2 regions of the Streptomyces sp. CMB-StM0423 genome follow, and region 1 is predicted to be linked to the other one. Evidence: predicted binding sites of a transcription regulator. Region 1 holds the regulator's gene; the other holds the start of a gene.
The links. The regulator HspR, encoded in region 1, represses chaperone genes until heat shock. The targets are predictions, from matches to a motif close to TTGAGNNNNNNNNNCTCAA.

Region 1 (4,413 bases):
CAGGGCGGCCCGGACGGGGCCGGCGGCTCGCCCGCCGGCGCACGCCGCGCCGACGGAGCCGGTCCGGGTGCCACCGCCGGGAACGGGGACGCGAACAGCCCGCTTGCGGCTCGTCTGGACGAGACCCGCAAGGCGCTCGACGAGCGGACGAAGGACCTGCAGCGGCTCCAGGCGGAGTACCAGAACTACCGCCGGCGGGTCGAGCGGGACCGGGTCGCGGTCAAGGAGGTCGCGAACGCGAACCTGCTGACCGAACTGCTGCCCGTGCTCGACGACATCGGCCGGGCCCGGGACCACGAGGAGCTGGTCGGCGGGTTCAAGTCGGTCGCCGAGTCGCTGGAGACCGTCGTGGCCAAGATGGGCCTCATGCAGTTCGGCAAGGAGGGCGAGCCCTTCGACCCGCTGATCCACGAGGCGCTGATGCACAGCTACTCGCCGGATGTGTCCGAGACGACGTGCGTGCAGATTCTCCAGCCTGGGTATCGGATCGGCGAGCGTACGATCCGCCCCGCGCGGGTCGCCGTGGCGGAGCCGCAGCCGGGGGCGTCGTCCGGGTCGCAGGGCAAGGAGGGCGAGAAGCCGGACGAGAAGCAGGCGGACGCGGACGACGGCGGACCCGAGTCCGCCGCGGCGGACGGCGGCGGCTCGGACGCCGGATCCGCGAAGCCGGGGTCCGGCGGAGAGACGGACAACGGTGGCCCGGACGAGGGGTGACGCCGTAGCGGCCGCCGAGGGACGAGAGGAGGGACGCCGGGAATGAGTACCAAGGACTTCATCGAGAAGGACTACTACAAGGTTCTCGGCGTCCCGAAGGACGCCACCGAGGCCGAGATCAAGAAGGCGTACCGCAAGCTCGCCCGGCAGTACCACCCGGACGCCAACAAGGGCGACGCCGCGGCCGAGGAGCGCTTCAAGGAGGTCTCCGAGGCCAACGACGTACTCGGCGACCCCCAGCGGCGCAAGGAGTACGACGAGGCGCGCACCCTCTTCGGCAACGGCGGCTTCCGCCCGGGCCCCGGCGCGGGCGGCGGCGGCTCGTTCAACTTCGACCTCGGCGACCTCTTCGGCGGCTCGGGCCCCGGTGCCCCGGGCGGCGGCGGCCAGACCACCCCCGGCGGCTTCGGCGGCGGCCTCGGCGACGTCTTCGGCGGGCTGTTCAACCGCGGCGGCGGGCGTACGCAGCCCCGCCGCGGCCAGGACATCGAGTCGGAGGTCACGCTCAGCTTCACGGAGGCCATCGAGGGCGCCACGGTCCCGCTGCGGATGTCGTCGTCGGCCCCGTGCAAGACATGCGCCGGCACGGGCGACAAGAACGGCTCCCCGCGGGTCTGCCCGACCTGCGTGGGCACCGGCCAGGTCTCCCGCGGCGGCGGTGGCGGCTTCTCGCTGACCGACCCGTGCGTGGACTGCAAGGGCCGCGGGCTCATCGCCCAGGACCCCTGCGACGTCTGCAAGGGCAGCGGCCGCGCCAAGTCGTCCCGCACGATGCAGGTCCGCATCCCCGCGGGGGTGCAGGACGGGCAGCGGATCCGGCTGCGCGGCAAGGGCGGCCCGGGCGAGCGCGGCGGCCCCGGCGGCGACCTGTACGTGGTGGTGCACGTCGACGGCCACCCGGTCTTCGGCCGCAAGGGCGACAACCTGCTGGTGACGGTCCCCGTCTCGTTCCCGGAGGCGGCCCTCGGCGCGGACATCAAGGTGCCCACGCTCGGCGGCCCGCCGGTCACCCTGAAGCTGCCGCCGGGCACGCCCAACGGACGCACGATGCGCGCCCGCGGCAAGGGCGCCGTCCGCAAGGACGGCACGCGCGGGGACCTGCTCGTCACCGTCGAAGTGGCGGTGCCGAAGGAGACGGACGGCACGGCGCGCGAGTCGCTGGAGTCGTACCGGACGGCCACCGCGGGCGAGGACCCGCGCGCGGAGCTGTTCAAGGCCGCGAAGGGAGCTTGACGACGATGAACGGCAGAAACGGCGGACGCGGCGGCCCCCGCGGCCGCAACCCGTACGAGCTGACCGAGGAGACGCCGGTCTACGTCATCTCCGTAGCCGCGGAGCTCTCGGGCCTGCACCCCCAGACCCTGCGCCAGTACGACCGCCTGGGCCTGGTCTCCCCGGACCGCACCGCGGGCCGCGGCCGGCGCTACTCGGCGCGGGACATCGCGCTGCTGCGGCAGGTCCAGACGCTGAGCCAGGACGAGGGCATCAACCTGGCCGGGATCAAGCGGATCATCGAGCTGGAGACGCAGGTCGCCGCCCTCCAGGCGAAGGTGGCGGAGCTGACGGACGCGGTGGACGGCGCGGCGTCGGCGATGGCGCAGCGGGAGGCGCAGGTGCACGCGTCGTACCGGCGGGACCTGGTGCCGTACCAGCAGGTGCAGCAGACGAGTGCGCTGGTGGTGTGGAAGCCGAAGAAGAAGCGGGGCTGAGCCGGCGGCTCACTCGGCGAGGTAGGTGACCTCCACGCGGGGCGGGAGCCCGGCGTGGAGGTTTCTCATGTGCGGGCGCAGGGAGACCTCGCGCAGGGTGCCGAGTCCGGCGAGCGGGGAGAGGCCCAGCGGGCCGTTGCCCGGCGGCAGGTCGAGCACGAGGTGGTCGAGCTGCGGGAAGAGCTCCGGGAAGCGGGCCAGGTCGCGTTCGCCTGCGGGCCGGTCGTCGACCAGGCCGAGGAAGCGGACACCCGGCAGCGCGGCGCCCGCGGGGGCGACGGCCGGCAGGTCCAGCGGGGACCGCAGCCCTTCGAGCCGGGGGAGCGCGGCCAGCGCCGGCCAGTCGTCCGCGGCGGCCTCGTGGCGCCAGCCCAGGTAGACGAAGCGGAGCCCCGGGTGCTTGGCCAGCGGACGCAACCCGGAGGTCTGGGCGGTCAGCAGGTTGAGGGTGTCCAGCGCGGGCAGCGCCGGCAGTGTGCCGAGATCCAGCCGGGACCGCCGCTCGGGCGAGAGCGACAGGCTCTCCAGCCCCGGGTGGTGCGCGAGCAGTTCGGGAACGGCGTCCGCCAGGCCCGGCACGGTGTCGAGGATGAGGGTGCGCAGGGGCAGCCCGGCCGTCGCGGACGCGTCCCGCAGGCCGAAGCACTCACTGAGCCGCAGGTGGCGCAGCTCGCTCTGGTCGCGGACGAAGCCGAGGTCCGGCAGTGTCGGCTGGGCGCGGAGAATCAGGTGGGTGAGGCGTATCCCGGCGAGCGTGCCGTGCACCTCGGCGGGGTCGACCGGGCCGCGGACCTCGATCATGGGGCGGCCGCCGAGCGCGCGCAGGGCCCGTAGCTCGGCGTCGGAGGTGGCGGTGAAGTACAGCCCGTCAGGATCGAGCCGGGCGATGATCTCCTCGGCGTACTCCTCGGATTCGAAGCGGTGCCAGGCCCAGGCGAGTTGCCTGCGGACGCTCAGGGAGGGATGGGCGGCGTAGCGGGCGAGGAACGGGATGGCGCGGTCGGACTCCACCCGGCTGGCGGCCACGGCGACCAGGTCGGCGGCGTCGCCCGCCTGCTCCGGGCCCGGCAGCAGGTCCAGCACCAGCGGTCCTGCCGCACCCAGCGCCCGCGCCGCCATCGGCGTCGTGGGCGGGATCAGCGCCTCCGTCTCGCGCTCCACCGCCTCCCGTACCGCCGGGGCCAGTTCGGCCGCGTGCTCCAGGCAGGCGGTCGCCAGCAGCCGGATGCGTACGCTCTCGACCCCGCCCTTCCGCTGCGCCGCCGCCAGCAGCTCCCGCAGGATCTCCTCGCGCTCCCGCGGGCGGGCCTGGGCCACCGCCATGCGGATGACGTCCTCCCACTGGTCGTCCGCCGCGTGGGCCGCCAGGACGCCGATGTCGCCCTCCTCCACCGCCGCGCGGGCGCCGAGGTAGTCCTGGAAGGTGCGGTGGACGAAGTCGACGGCGCCCGGGGCCGGTTCGCGGAGGAGGCCGCTGCGGTCGCGGAAGTGTTCCAGTACGGCCGCCGCGTCGCCCAAGGCCGCGACCTCCGGGACCGCCGGGAGGGCGGCGGCGACGAGGGATTCGGCGCGAGTGCGGTCCAGCTCCGTGCGGCCGTTGCGGATCAGCCAGTACGCGAGCCGCTGGAGCACCTGGAGCTGGGGTTCCTCGCGCAGGTCGGGAACGGCCATGTCGCGTTCGCGGTCGCGGCGGCTGAGCAGCATCGACAGGGCGGCCTCGTACAACTCCTTGCGCCCGCGCGGGAGGTAGCCGCGGCGGGCGCGGTTGAGCGCGCACATCAGGCCGCACATGAGCGGGTTGGTGGCCAGCCGGCCGAGGTCGGAGGTGTGCCGTACGGCGGCGGCGAGCTGCTGCTCGTACGCCGTGAGCTGCGCGTCGTCCGCCGCGGGGGCGCCGGTGCGGGCGGCGCCGGCGCGTACGGCCTCATGCCAGCGGGCGATGAAGCGGGTGAGGTCCGCGGGGCGCATGGGGGCGAGGGCCAGCTCGGTG
Region 2 (4,413 bases), 1.3 Mb from region 1:
GCCAGCGATGCCTCGATGTAGAGGACGTCGCCGCCCGCGCCCGTCACCGCCAGGCCCGTCGCCACGCCCGGGACCGCGGTGCGGCGGGACGCGGGGTCGGTGGCGGACTCCGGGGTGTGGTGCGGACGGCCGATGAGCGGGCGGAGTGCGTCGACGCCGACCGTGTACGGCAGCTTCGCGTCGCCCAGTTCGTGCTGCGCCGCGATCTTGCGGAGCAGCCGGGCGAGGGCGCGCTCCAGGTTCCGTACGCCCGCCTCGCGGGTGTACTCGCCTGCCAGCTTCCGCAGCGCGTCGTCCGCGACGGCGACCTCGCCGGCCTCCAGACCCGCGCGCTCCAACTGCCGTGGCAGCAGGTGGTCGCGGGCGATGGTGACCTTCTCGTCCTCGGTGTAGCCGTCGAGGCGGACCAGTTCCATCCGGTCCAGCAGCGCCTCGGGGATGGCTTCGAGGACGTTCGCGGTGGCCAGGAAGACGACGTCCGACAGGTCCAGTTCGACTTCCAGGTAGTGGTCGCGGAACGTGTGGTTCTGCGCCGGGTCCAGGACTTCGAGCAGGGCCGCGGCCGGGTCGCCGCGGAAGTCGGAGCCGACCTTGTCGATCTCGTCCAGCAGGACGACCGGGTTCATGGAGCCGGCCTCCTTGATGGCGCGGACGACGCGGCCGGGCAGCGCGCCAACGTACGTACGCCGGTGGCCGCGGATCTCCGCCTCGTCCCGGACGCCGCCGAGGGCGACCCGGACGAACTTGCGCCCCATGGCCCGCGCCACGGACTCGCCCAGCGACGTCTTGCCGACGCCGGGCGGGCCGACGAGTGCGAGCACGGCGCCGCCGCGCCGGCCGCCGACGAGGCCCAGGCCCCGGTCCGCGCGGCGCTTGCGCACGGCCAGGTACTCGGTGATGCGTTCCTTGACGTCCTCCAGGCCCGCGTGGTCGGCGTCCAGGATCTCCTTGGCGCCGGTGATGTCGTACGCGTCCTCCGTGCGCTCGCTCCACGGCATCTCCAGGACGGTGTCGAGCCACGTCCTGATCCAGCCGCCCTCGGGCGAGGCGTCGGAGCTGCGCTCCAGCTTGCCGACCTCCTTCAGGGCCGCTTCGCGGACCTTCTCGGGCAGGTCGGCGGCCTCGACCCGGGCGCGGTAGTCGTCGGACTCCTCGCCCTCGGGCTCGCCGTTCAGCTCGCGCAGTTCCTTGCGCACGGCCTCCAACTGGCGCCGCAGCAGGAATTCGCGCTGCTGCTTGTCGACGCCCTCCTGGACGTCCTTGGCGATGGACTCGGCGACGTCCTGCTCCGCCAGGTGCTCCTTCAGCAACTGCGTGGCGAGCTTGAGCCGGGCCACCGGGTCGGCGGTCTCCAGCAGCTCCACGCGCTGCTCGATGGTCAGGAACGGCGAGTAGCCGGAGTTGTCGGCGAGCTGGCCGACGTCGTCGATCTGCTGTACGCGGTCCACGACCTGCCAGGCGCCGCGCTTGCGCAGCCAGTCGGTCGCGACCGCCTTGTATTCCTTCGTCAGTTCCGTGACGGCGCCGGGAACGGGGTCGGGAACGGACTCCTCGATCTCCGTGCCCTCCACCCACAGCGCAGCCCCGGGCCCGGTGGTGCCGGCGCCGATACGGATCCGGGCGACGCCGCGGATCAGCGCACCGGGGTCGCCGTCGGCCAGCCGGCCGACCTGCTCGACACGGCCGAGGACGCCGGTGCCCACGTACGTGCCGTCGACCCGCGGGACGAGCAGCACCCTGGGTTTGCGTCCGCTGCCGCGCGCCGCGGCCTGGGCGGCCTCGACCGCGGCCCGCACCTCGCGGTCCGAGAGGTCGAGCGGCACGACCATGCCGGGGAGCACGACCTCGTCATCGAGCGGCAGGACGGGCAGGGCCAGCGGCGTGTCAGTGCCGGACTCAGTAGCCATTGATCTCCCCTTCGGCATGCAAGTTGAGTTACATGCGCTCAACCCGAAGGGGTCCCGGGTTGTTCCCGGCCGTCTGTTCGCTGTCAGCGATCGGGCAGGATGGGGCCATGAGCAGCGAGAACGACACGGCGGGCGCGGTGACGCTCGACCGCAGGTCCGGCCCGTACGGGGAGGTCGTGCTGCGCCGGCGCGGGGCGCACCACGAGATCATCGCGAACGGCGTCTTCCTCATGGACACCTCCGACGGCCGCTCCGAGCGGCTGCTGATCCGGGCCGCCGCCGAGGCGCTGGGCCCCGCCCCGGCGGCGCCCGCGGTGCTGATCGGCGGGCTGGGCGTGGGCTTCTCGCTCGCCGAGGCGGCGGCGGACCCGCGCTGGGGGCGGATCACGGTGGTCGAGCGCGAGCCGGCGGTCATCGAGTGGCACTCCGGCCCGGCGTCCGGGGCCCCGCCGCTCGCGCACCTCAGCGGCGGGGCTCTCGCCGACCCCCGCGTCGGACTCGTCGAGGCCGACCTCCTCGACCACCTCGCCACCGCGCCGCACCGCTACGACGCGGTCTGCCTGGACATCGACAACGGCCCCGACTGGACCGTCACCGAGGGCAACTCGGGCCTCTACGCCCCCGCCGGCCTTGCCGCCTGCCGTGACCGCCTCACCCCCGGCGGCGTCCTCGCCGTCTGGTCCGCCCGCCCCTCCCCCGGCTTCGAGGCCGCCCTGCGCACCGCCGGCTTCACGGACGTACGCACCGAGGAGATCCCCGTACGCCGCGGCGCCCCCGACGCCGTCCACCTCGCCGTCCGCCCGCCGGACGGCGAGGCGGACGGCGAGCGGGACGGCGCGTAGGGAACCCCGGGCGGGGGCTCCCCGTTCCCCGTAGCCGAGGCGTGTCACCTCCCCATACGCTGCTAGCTGAACCGGAGGGCCTACGGGGAAGAGACGGCGAGGGCCACGAACACATGGCAGACAGACAAGCCCTGAACGGCCGCGCCGACCACGCGGCCGCAGTGACGCCCGGTGCCCAGCGCAGGGTGCTGGTCGTGGAGGACGACCCGACCATCGGGCAGGCGATATCGGCGCGGCTGCGCGCCGAGGGCTTCCAGGTACGTACGGCAGGGGACGGCCCGGCCGCGGTGGCGACTGCCGCGGAGTGGGCGCCCGACCTGCTCGTGCTCGACGTGATGCTGCCCGGCTTCGACGGGCTGGAGGTGTGCCGCCGGGTGCAGGCCCAGCGGCTGGTGCCGGTGCTGATGCTGACCGCGCGGGACGACGAGACGGACATGCTCGTCGGCCTCGGCGTCGGCGCCGACGACTACATGACCAAGCCCTTCTCCATGCGCGAGCTGGCGGCGCGGGTGCACGTGCTGCTGCGCCGCGTGGAGCGCGCCACGCTGGCGGCGGGCGCCGCCCGGGACGACACGCTGCGCCTGGGCGAGCTGGAGATCGACCACACCGAGCGGCGGGTACGGGTCGGCGGGGACGACGTGCATCTGACGCCGACCGAGTTCGAGCTGCTGGCGTGTCTGGCCAACCAGCCGCGGGCGGTGCTCTCCCGCGAGCAGCTCCTGGTGGAGGTCTGGGAGTGGGAGGACGCCTCGGGGACACGGACGGTCGACAGCCACATCAAGGCGCTGCGCCGCAAGATAGGCGCGGAGCGGATCCGTACGGTGCACGGCGTGGGGTACGCGCTGGAGACCCCCGTCACATGACGGTGCCGGACGGCGGTGCGGAGCCCGGCTTCTGGCGCCGGGTGTGGGAGGCGCTGCGCCCGCTGGACCCGGTGCGGTCGGTGAACGCGGCGCTGGGCGCGCTGGTCATCGGTTCTGTGGTGATCGCCACCGGGCTGGTGTGGGTGGCGATCCGCTCCTCCACCGAGGTCCGGCTGATCACGGTGTTCTCGCTCATCGCCTCGCTGCTGATCACCCAGTTCGTGGGCCAGCGGCTGACGTCGCCGCTGGTGCAGATGACCGCGGTCACCCGGGCCATGGCGCACGGCGACTACACCGCCCGGCTGGCCACCCGCCGCCGGGACGAGTTCGGCGAGCTGGCGCAGACGTTCAACCGGATGGCGGCCGACCTGCAGTCCGTCGACCGGCACCGCAAGGAGCTGGTCGCCAACGTGTCGCACGAGCTGCGCACCCCGATCGCCGCGCTGCGCGCGGTGCTGGAGAACGTGGTCGACGGCGTCTCCGAGGCCGATCCGGACACGATGCGCACCGCGCTGCGCCAGACGGAGCGGCTGGGCCGGCTGGTGGAGCAGTTGCTCGACCTGTCGCGGATCGACAGCGGGGTGGTGCCGCTGCGGCTGCGGCGGTTCGCGGTGGAGCCGTACCTCGCGGGCGTGCTGAAGGAGGCGCACTTCGGCACCGGCGCGCACGGCACGGCCGGCACGGCGGAGGGGGACGGCGACGTCCCCGGCCCGCGCGGGCGCGGCGACGTCCGGCTGCACCTGGACGTCTCGCCGCCGGAGCTGTCCGTACGGGCCGATCCCGAGCGGCTGCACCAGGTGA

Region 2: a site for HspR is predicted at 1,931-1,949, ahead of lon (endopeptidase La). Genes of this name have one in related genera too.

The regions. Positions count from the first base shown of each region.
Region 1 is NZ_CP025407.1:3,831,922-3,836,334, reverse strand. Features, by position in the region: gene grpE (nucleotide exchange factor GrpE) at 1-714, shown strand, start outside; gene dnaJ (molecular chaperone DnaJ) at 757-1,947, shown strand; gene CXR04_RS16515 (heat shock protein transcriptional repressor HspR) at 1,953-2,423, shown strand; gene CXR04_RS16510 (NACHT domain-containing protein) at 2,433-4,413, opposite strand, start outside.
Region 2 is NZ_CP025407.1:2,557,800-2,562,212, forward strand. Features, by position in the region: gene lon (endopeptidase La) at 1-1,907, opposite strand, end outside; gene CXR04_RS10795 (spermidine synthase) at 2,015-2,749, shown strand; gene CXR04_RS10800 (response regulator transcription factor) at 2,863-3,612, shown strand; gene CXR04_RS10805 (HAMP domain-containing sensor histidine kinase) at 3,609-4,413, shown strand, end outside.